2 regions of the Tsukamurella tyrosinosolvens genome follow, and region 2 is predicted to be linked to the other one. Evidence: riboswitches for the same ligand, from Rfam matches in the RefSeq annotation. Region 2 holds a riboswitch; the other holds the start of a gene.
What was found. A riboswitch is a leader RNA that binds a small molecule or an ion and turns the genes downstream of it on or off. The one in region 2 is predicted to bind cyclic di-AMP.

Region 1: it holds a riboswitch for cyclic di-AMP, as region 2 does, so the genes downstream of both, BLW32_RS18835 (C40 family peptidase) here and BLW32_RS05430 (transglycosylase family protein) in region 2, are expected to answer to the same signal.

The regions. Positions count from the first base shown of each region.
Region 1 covers NZ_FNSA01000003.1:3,402,616-3,407,016, reverse strand. Annotated here, with positions in the region: gene BLW32_RS18845 (DEDD exonuclease domain-containing protein) at 1-1,165, opposite strand, end outside; gene BLW32_RS18840 (hypothetical protein) at 1,287-1,532, shown strand; cyclic di-AMP (ydaO/yuaA leader) riboswitch at 1,654-1,803, shown strand; gene BLW32_RS18835 (C40 family peptidase) at 1,818-2,495, shown strand; gene BLW32_RS18830 (NlpC/P60 family protein) at 2,556-3,599, shown strand; gene BLW32_RS18825 (acyl-CoA dehydrogenase family protein) at 3,643-4,401, shown strand, end outside.
Region 2 covers NZ_FNSA01000003.1:812,810-817,210, reverse strand. Annotated here, with positions in the region: gene moaA (GTP 3',8-cyclase MoaA) at 1-910, shown strand, start outside; gene BLW32_RS05435 (MoaD/ThiS family protein) at 915-1,154, shown strand; cyclic di-AMP (ydaO/yuaA leader) riboswitch at 1,305-1,466, shown strand; gene BLW32_RS05430 (transglycosylase family protein) at 1,477-2,139, shown strand; gene BLW32_RS05425 (hypothetical protein) at 2,344-3,318, shown strand; gene BLW32_RS05420 (molybdenum cofactor biosynthesis protein MoaE) at 3,393-3,833, opposite strand; gene BLW32_RS05415 (MogA/MoaB family molybdenum cofactor biosynthesis protein) at 3,826-4,326, opposite strand; gene moaC (cyclic pyranopterin monophosphate synthase MoaC) at 4,319-4,401, opposite strand, start outside.

The sequences.
Region 1 (4,401 bases), 2.6 Mb from region 2:
CGACGGACGCCTGGCATCCGCCGAGGGGACGCGCACCGTCGGGCCCCAGGGCGCAGGTGTGGACCGCCCCGGCCCGCAGCCGGGTGGTGCACGTGCGGAGGCCGCACGCCTCGGCGAGCAGCTCCGCGAGATCGGCGGCGTCGGTCCGCGAGCGCACCGGCCCGATGCACGCGGCCCCCGCCGGCGCGGAGCGCTTCACGGCGAGCCGGGGGAAGGCCTCGGCGGTGAGGCAGATCCACCAGCCGCGCTTGGGGTACTTCGACCGGCGGTTGTACGGGGGAGTGTGCGCGGCGATGAGCCGCAGTTCGCGCGCCGCCGCCTCGAGCGCGTGCGCGCATTCCACGTGGTCCACCCGCTCCGCGAGGCCCACCATCTCCTTGATCCGGCCCCGCGTCTCGCCCGACGTGAAGTAGCTGCGCACCCGGCGCCGCAGGTTCCCCGACGTGCCGACGTACAGCACCTCGTTCCCCGGCCCGCGGAACAGGTACACGCCCGGCCGTTCCGGCAGCGGATCCGCGAGGTGGCGCTTGGCCCGCTGCTGCGGCGTCACCGACGGGAGGTGCCCGCGCAGCTCCCCGAGCGTGTGGATGCCCAGGTTGCCCACGCGGCCGATCAGCCCGTGCAGCACCTCGACGGTGGCCCGCGCGTCGTCGAGCGCGCGGTGCGTGGGGGTGGTCTCGGTGCGGAACAGGCGCGCGAGCTCGCTCAGCTTGACCGACGGTGCCTCGTCCCGAGTGAGCACGCGCCGTGCCAGCTGCACGGTGCACAGCGACGCCGGCTTCGGCCACGGGGTGCCGGTGGCGGCCGCGGCGGCCTTGAGGAAGCCGAGGTCGAACCGGGCGTTGTGCGCGACCAGGACGGCGCCGTGCGCGAACTCGAGGAACGAGGGGAGGACGGACTCGATCCGCGGTGCCCCGGTGACCATCGCCGTGGTGATGCCGGTGAGATGGGTGATGTGCGGGGAGATCCCGCAGCCCGGGTCCACCAGCGTCGCGAACTCGCCCAGGACCTCGCCGCCGCGCACCTTGACCGCGCCGATCTCGGTGATCGCGTCCCCACCCTTGGGGGAGCCGCCCGTGGTCTCCAGGTCGACCACGACGAACGTCACCTCCCGCAGGGGCGGGTCGACGATGCCCGTCTCGCAATCGTCCAGGCTGAGCTGCATGCCGAGACCGTAGAACACCCCACCGACAGGTTTTCGCCGCCCGAACGCGCACTCGAAAGTTGTCGGTGGGCGGCATTAGCGTCGCCGGCATCGAGACCCCGACAACGACAGGGACAACGCCATGACACTGCACGTCGACTGCTCCACCTGCCCCGCCAAGCCCCGCGCCTGCGGCGACTGCGCCGTGGGCTTCCTCCTCGGCCCGGTCGTCATGGCCGCACCGCCCGTCCCGGGCGCCGCCGAGAGCCGCGGAGGCCCGTCGGTCACGGCGGAACCCGGCCTGAGTGACGCGATCGCGGCCTTCGCGAACGAGGGAATGTTGCCCCGTCTCAGGGTGGTCCCTGACCAGGCGAAACGTGCCGGATAGGGGGTCGTTCAGGGGTGCCTCGGGGTGGTTCCCCGGCGCGTCCGGCTAGACAGGCGCGTTTCCGTTTCGTAATCTTTCTGAGACCTTGCGGAGGAGCCCGGAGCGAAAACCGCCCCGTCTCCCGAGGTCACCGCCTAAGAGGCCGCGAGGCCTCGCCGGGGACCCACACGTGTTATCCGGGGTGAATCGCCGGAGGTCTCGACCTCCGGGGTAGGGCATCTTCCTCGCCCGAACCCGTCAGCTAACTCGGTCGGCGGTCGGGAAGAAACTTAGGAGAATCGCTTCGTGGCGAAACACCGACTTCAGCCGCAGCCCAGCAAGGGTGCCACCGTCGCCCGCGGTGCGCTCGCAGCGGGCGCCGTGACCATCGGTACGCTCGCGGCCCCCACGGCCGCCTTCGCAGCGCCCGCCCCCGCGGCGCCGGCGCCGGTCGCGCCCAAGGCGAAGCCCGCACCCGCGCCGGGCGTGAAGCCCGCCGTCGCCGCCGGGAAGGCCAAGCCGGCCGCGAAGCCCGCGCAGAGCGTCGCCAGCCGCAACACCGCGGCACGGCCCAACGTCGTCAGCGGCGTCGCGATCGCCCCGAAGCCGGGCGTCACCACCGTCGCCGGCGCGCAGCCGGGCGGCGCGAAGGCCAAGGTCGTGCAGGCCGCGCTGTCGCGCACCGGCCTGCCCTACTCGTACGGCTCGGCGGGCCCCAACTCGTTCGACTGCTCGGGCCTCGTCTACTGGTCCATGAAGCAGGCAGGCATCACCGTGCCGCGCGACAGCTACGGCCAGCTCGGCGGCGGTCGCTCGATCCCGATCTCGGACCTCCAGGCCGGCGACATCGTGATCTACAACGGCGGCAGCCATGCGGCGCTGTACATCGGCAACGGCAAGGTCGTGCACTCGGTGAACTACGGCATCCCCGTCAAGGTGAGCCCGCTCAACGAGATGTCGGTCTACTCCGCTCGTCGTTACTGACGTAACCTGGCAGTGATTGCGTTCGCAATCGTGCTCCAGCTTGGAAGGACCAGCTCGGCCGTGTCATCGACCTCCCCCTCCCGCTCGCTCGTGCTGCGCGGTTCCGCCGCGTCGGCCGTGGTCGCCCTGGTGGCCGGGCTGACCGTCACCGGTAGCGCGACCGCGGACCCCGACACCGCCGACGCCGCGCTGAAGCAGTACGAGGCGCTCTCGGAGCAGGCCTCCGGCACCAACGAGGCCGCGAAGGCCGCGCAGGAGGACGCCGAGAAGGCCACCGCCGCCAAGCGTGCGGCCGACGCCACGCTCGTGGCGGCGAAGCGCGAGGTCGCCGCGGTCCAGGCGCGGAAGGCCGCGCTGCAGCCCCAGATCGATGCGGTCGTCGTCGCCAACTACAAGGGCTCGCGCACCAATCGCACGTACGCGCTGCTCGTCAGCGATTCGCCGCAGCAGATGCTCGACCAGATGTCGACGCTCGACTTCGTCAACCGCGACGTCGTCGCCACCGTCGACGCCTACAAGAAGTCGAAGGCCGCGGCCGATTCCGCGGCCACCCGCGCCGCAGACGCCGCCAAGTCGGCCGAGGACACCCGCACCGAGGCCGAGCGCAAGGCCGCCGATCTCAAGCAGAAGAAGTCGCGGCTGGCGCAGGAGATCGCCCGGATCAAGGCGATCTACGACCGGCTCACCGGCGCCCAGCGGCAGACGCTGATCGGTCCTCCGACGCCGTTCGACCCCAGCAAGGTCCCGCCGGGGAGCACCGCCGAGCTCGCCGCCGTGCGGGCCGCGCTGACCCGTGTCGGCAGCCCCTATGCGTGGGGCGGCACCGGCCCCGGCCAGTTCGACTGCTCGGGCTTGATGGTCTGGGCGTACCAGCAGTCCGGCAAGTCCCTGCCGCGCACCTCGCAGGCGCAACTCAACGGCGGCCGCCAGGTCTCCCGCGGCGAGTTGCAGCCCGGCGACATCATCGTCTACTACTCCGCCGCCACCCACGTCGGCATGTACGTCGGCGACGGAAAGGTCGTGCACGCCTCGACCTTCGGCGTCCCGGTGCAGGTCGTTCCGATCGACGCCGCGGGCCCGTACAACTCGGCGGTCCGCTACTAGGCTTCCGCGATGCGGGCGGCGCTCACGGGGCTACAGTGAGCCCATGTCCGCTTTCCTGCTGAACCCGCAAACGGCCGACTACGCGCACTTCGATGAGGAGACGCGCCGCCTGCTCCGGGCGACCGTCGACTTCTTCGAGTCCTACGGGAAGCAGCGGCTCCTGCAGGCGGACCTGGACGCCGACTGGGTCACGGACTTCCTCGCGTTCGAGAAGCGCGAGAAGCTCTTCGCCACGTTCCTCACGCCCGCGGCCTACGCCGACGGCGACCCGAACCGCCGCTGGGACGCGGCGCGCAACGCCGCGCTCAGCGAGATCCTCGGCTTCTACGGCCTGTCCTACTGGTACGCCGAGCAGGTCACCATCCTCGGCCTCGGCCCGATCTGGATGAGCGCCAACGAGGACGCCAAGCGCAAGGCCGCGCGACAGTTGGCCGACGGCGGCGTCATGGCCTTCGGGCTGTCCGAGCGCGCGCACGGCGCCGACGTCTACGACACGGACATGATCCTGACCCCGACGGGCGACGGCGGCTTCACCGCCTCGGGCACCAAGTACTACATCGGCAACGGCAACGTCGCCGGGATGGTCTCGGTGTTCGGCCGGCGCGCGGACGTGGAGGGGCCGGAGGGCTACGTCTTCTTCGCCGCCGACAGCGCCCATCCCGCCTACGAGCTGATCGACAACGTCGTCCACTCGCAGATGTTCGTCTCGACCTTCGCCCTGCACGACTACCCGGTGACCGCCGCCGACGTCCTGCACACCGGCCCCGACGCCTTCGCCGCCGCGCTGAACACCGTCAACGTC
Region 2 (4,401 bases):
CACCTACTGCATGCCCGCCGAGGGGCTGCCCTGGCTGGCGAACGAGCACGTGCTGACGGGGCCGGAGATCGACCGGCTCATCACCATCGGCGTCCGCGACCTCGGAATCACCGAGATCCGATTCACCGGCGGCGAGCCCCTGCTGCGCGCCGACCTCGACCGCATCGTCGCGCACGCCGCCGCTCTGGAGCCGCGGCCCGAGATCTCGCTGACCACGAACGGCCTGTCGCTGGCGCGGCACGCGGCGAAGCTCGCGGGCGCGGGCCTGGACCGCGTGAACGTCTCCCTCGACACCGTCGATCGCGAGGAGTACGCCAAGGTCACCCGGCGCGACCGCCTCGACGACGCCCTCGCCGGCCTGCGGGCCGCCGCGGACGCGGGCCTCACCCCGGTGAAGGTCAACGCCGTCCTCGGCCCCGGACGACTCGGCGACGCGCGGCCGCTGCTGCGACTGTGCCTGGAGGCCGGCTACGAGCTGCGGATCATCGAGCACATGCCGCTGGATGCCGACCACACGTGGGACCGCGGCACGATGATCACCGCCGAGCAGATCCTGGCCGAGCTGCGCCGCGAGTTCACCCTCACCGCGCACGGCGAGGCCCGGGGCAGCGCGCCCGCCGAGCGCTTCACGGTCGACGGTGGCCCCGCGACGGTCGGCGTGATCGCCTCGGTCACGCGGCCCTTCTGCGGCGACTGCGACCGCGTGCGGCTCACCGCCGACGGCCAGATCCGCACGTGCCTGTTCGCGGCCGACGAGACCGACCTCAAGCCCCTGCTCCGCGGCGGCGCGACGGACGAGGAGATCGCCGACGCGTGGCTCGCCGCGATGCTCGGCAAGCAGGCCGGCCACGGCATCGACGACCCGTCCTTCCTGCAGCCGGCGCGCCCCATGAGCGCGATCGGGGGCTGACGGCGTGCTGATCCGCTACTTCGCCGCCGCCCGGGCCGCGGCGGGGGTGCCCGAGGAGACGGTGCCGGTGCCCGACGGCGCCACGGTCGCCGAGGTCGCCGACCTGCTGGCCGCGCGACACCCCGAGCTGGGCCGGGTCCTCACGCGCTGCAGCTTCCTGCTCGACGAGGTGGCGGTGCGGGACGTCGCGGCGCCGGCGTCGGGCGCGATGCTCGACGTGCTGCCGCCGTTCGCCGGCGGCTGATCCGTCCCGCTGTCCGAGTGACATCTGTCACACATCGCAAAATCACGGTCCGGTAACGGTTGGGCCACGGGGCGGGGTCTGTTACCGTCGCTGAGGGCCGCAGCAGCAGCCACCCGATCGATCGCAGCGCAGAGCTTCGTCCAGCGTTCGATTCGGGACATGCACCACGATCTACACCTGGACGAAGGCGGAGGAACCATCCGCGGCCGCGAGGCCGCAGGGCACACGCCCTAGGGGTCAAGCCGGGCAACCGGCCGAGCAGCCTCTCGCTCGAACCCGACAGCTAACTTCGCACGCGCGTAGAGAGGAAAGACTTCACACGATGACCGGTCGTCACCGCAAGCAGTCCACCACCAGCCTGAGCGCCGCGAAGGTCGCCGCCGCGGGCGCGATGCTCGGTGGCGCGGGTCTCGCGCTCGCCGCCCCCGCCGCGAACGCCGCCCCCGATTCCCAGTGGGACCAGGTCGCCGCGTGCGAGTCCGGCGGCAACTGGGCCATCAACACCGGCAACGGCTACCACGGCGGCCTGCAGTTCAGCCCGTCCACCTGGGCCTCGTACGGCGGCACGCAGTACGCCCCCACCGCCAACCAGGCCAGCCGCGCACAGCAGATCGCGATCGCCGAGAAGGTCCTCGCCGGCCAGGGCAAGGGCGCATGGCCCTCCTGTGGCACCGGCCTCGGCTCGGCCACCCCGCGCACCGTCTCCCCGACGGACACCGGCACCACGAAGCCGGTCACCAAGCCCGTGAGCAAGCCCGCCGCCAAGCCGGCCGCGAAGCCCGTCGCCAAGCCGGTGGCCAAGCCCGCCGCGAAGCCCGTCGCCAAGCCGGTTGCGAAGCCGGCCGCCAAGCCCGCCGCGCAGGCCGGTCAGTCGGTCAACTCGCAGTACATCAACCAGGTCATCTCGCAGGCCCAGAGCGGCGGCCAGCAGGTCGACCCCGCCGTGCTCGCCATGCTGCAGCAGGCCGCGGCCAAGGGCTACTGAGCCCACCGCTCCACGCACGTCCCGAGAGGGGCCTCCGGCATCACGCCGGAGGCCCCTCTCGGCGTTTCGGGCGCGTGATCCGATCACAGAAATGCGACACCCCGGCCGATCACGCAACGGTAACGTTTTGCATTCGCACACATTCTGCTACGTTCACTTCGACGTATTCGTGAATGCAAAGTTCTGCAGGAAAGAGAGCACCGGATGATCGCTCGCCACCGCACCTCGCGCACCGCCGGCAGGGTCGCCGCGCTCAGCGCCCTGATCGCCGCCGCGGGCCTCGTCGTCGCCGGTCCCGCCGGGGCGGTCCCCGGCTGCCCCTGCAACCCCCTGGTCCCCGTCCCGACCCCGGCCGCGCCCGCGAAGCCCGTGGCCGCGAAGCCCGCGCCCGACAAGCCCGCCGCCGCGAGGCCCGTGGGCGCGCAGGGCGGCAACGGCGCGGTGACGGTGCCCGGCGTGGGCCCCGTCGCGGTGCCCGGCGCGGTGCCCGGCGTGGGCGGCGGAGCCGGCACGGGTGCCGTCGCGCCCGGCGGCCGCACCGGCGGCGCGGCCGTCCCCGTGGGCGCGGCCGTCCCCGTCCCCGTGGGAGTCGGCGGCGTCCCGGTCGGTACGGGCGCCGCGCGCGTCCCCGTCGGCACCGGCGCCGCACGCATCCCGGCCGGCACCACTGGCCTGCCCGCCGGCATCGGCGGGGCCGCTGTGCCGGCCGGCATCGGCGCCGCGGCACTGCCCGCGGGCATCGGCGGCGCGGCCATCCCCGCCGGCATCGGAGGCGCGACGCTCCCCACCGGCGTCGGCGGCGCGCGCGTCCCGGCCGGCATCGGCGGCGCGCGCGTCCCGGCCGGCATCGGCGGCGCGCGCGTCCCGGCCGGCATCGGCGGCGTGCTGCCGGTCGGCGTCGGCGGTACGGGCTTCCCGATCGCCACCGCGAACGGCATCGGCAGCACCGGCGGCGTCACGACGAACGGCGCCGGCGCACGCGGCGTCGGCAGCGCGGCGGGAGTCGGCACGAACGGCATCGGCACGGGAGCGGGTGCGCGCGGCGTCGGCAGCTCGGCCGGCGTCGGCACGAACGGCATCGGCGCGCAGGGCCTGACCGCCGCGGTCGGCGTCCCCGGCATCGGTGCACCGGTCGTGCCCGGACGCCTCGGTGTCCCCTTGATCACTCCGCGTCCGTAAGACCCCACGAAGGTCACGACGTGCGCGGAGTACCGGTCACTCTTGGACGAACCGGCTGAAGGGTGGGTCGGCGGCTACGCGCTGCCGACCCACTCGTCTGTTCCGTCCCGGAACAGCTGGTGCTTCCACACGGGGAGCGCTTCCTTGACCGCGTCGACGAGACGCGCGCACGTCGCGAACGCCGCGGCGCGATGATCGGCCGCGACCGCGACGACGAGCGCCGCGTCCCCGATCGCCAGCGGGCCCACGCGGTGCGAGACCGCGACCGCCCGCACGCCCTCGGCGGCGTCCGCCTCACGCTGCACGACCTCCGCGATGACGCGCTCCGCGGTGGGGTGCGCCGAGTACTCCAGACCCGTCACGCCGCGGCCACCGTCGTGATCGCGCACGGCCCCGATGAAGCCGACGACAGCGCCCGCCTCGGGCCGCGTCACGGCCGCCTCGTGCGCGGCCAGGTCGATCGGCTCCTCGGTCACCCGGGCGAAGACGACCTCCGCCGCGGGCTTCTCAGCCATGGTCGCCGCCGCGGATCTGGTCGAGCGCGTGAACGAGGACGCCGTCGAGCACGGCGAGGCCGTCGCGGACCCCGCCCGACGAGCCCGGCAGGTTCACCACGAGCGACGAGCCGGCGACGCCCGCGAGTCCGCGGCTGAGCACCGTCGTCGGGACGTCGGGCAGGCCCGACGTGCGGATGGCGTTGGCGAGGCCGGGGATCTCGAAGGTCAGCGCGCCGCGCGTCTCCTCGGGTGTGCGGTCGGAGGGCGTGAGCCCGGTGCCTCCGGTGGTGAGCACGACGGCGTCGCCGCGGCGGACGGCGGAGCGGATCGCGGCGCCCACCTCCTCGCCGTCGGGCACGACGACGGGCCCGTAGACCTCGAAGCCGCGCTCGCCGAGCCACGCCGCGATGGCGGGGCCGGTGGTGTCCTCGCGCTCGCCGAGGGCGGCACGGGTGGAGGCGACCACGACGGTGGCGCAGCGGTCGCGGGACGGGCGGAGCGGTTCAGTCATCTGATCTCTCCCAGTGGCCGGTCTTGCCGCCGTCCTTGGTGAGCACGCGGACGTCCGTCATGACGGCGGCGGGGT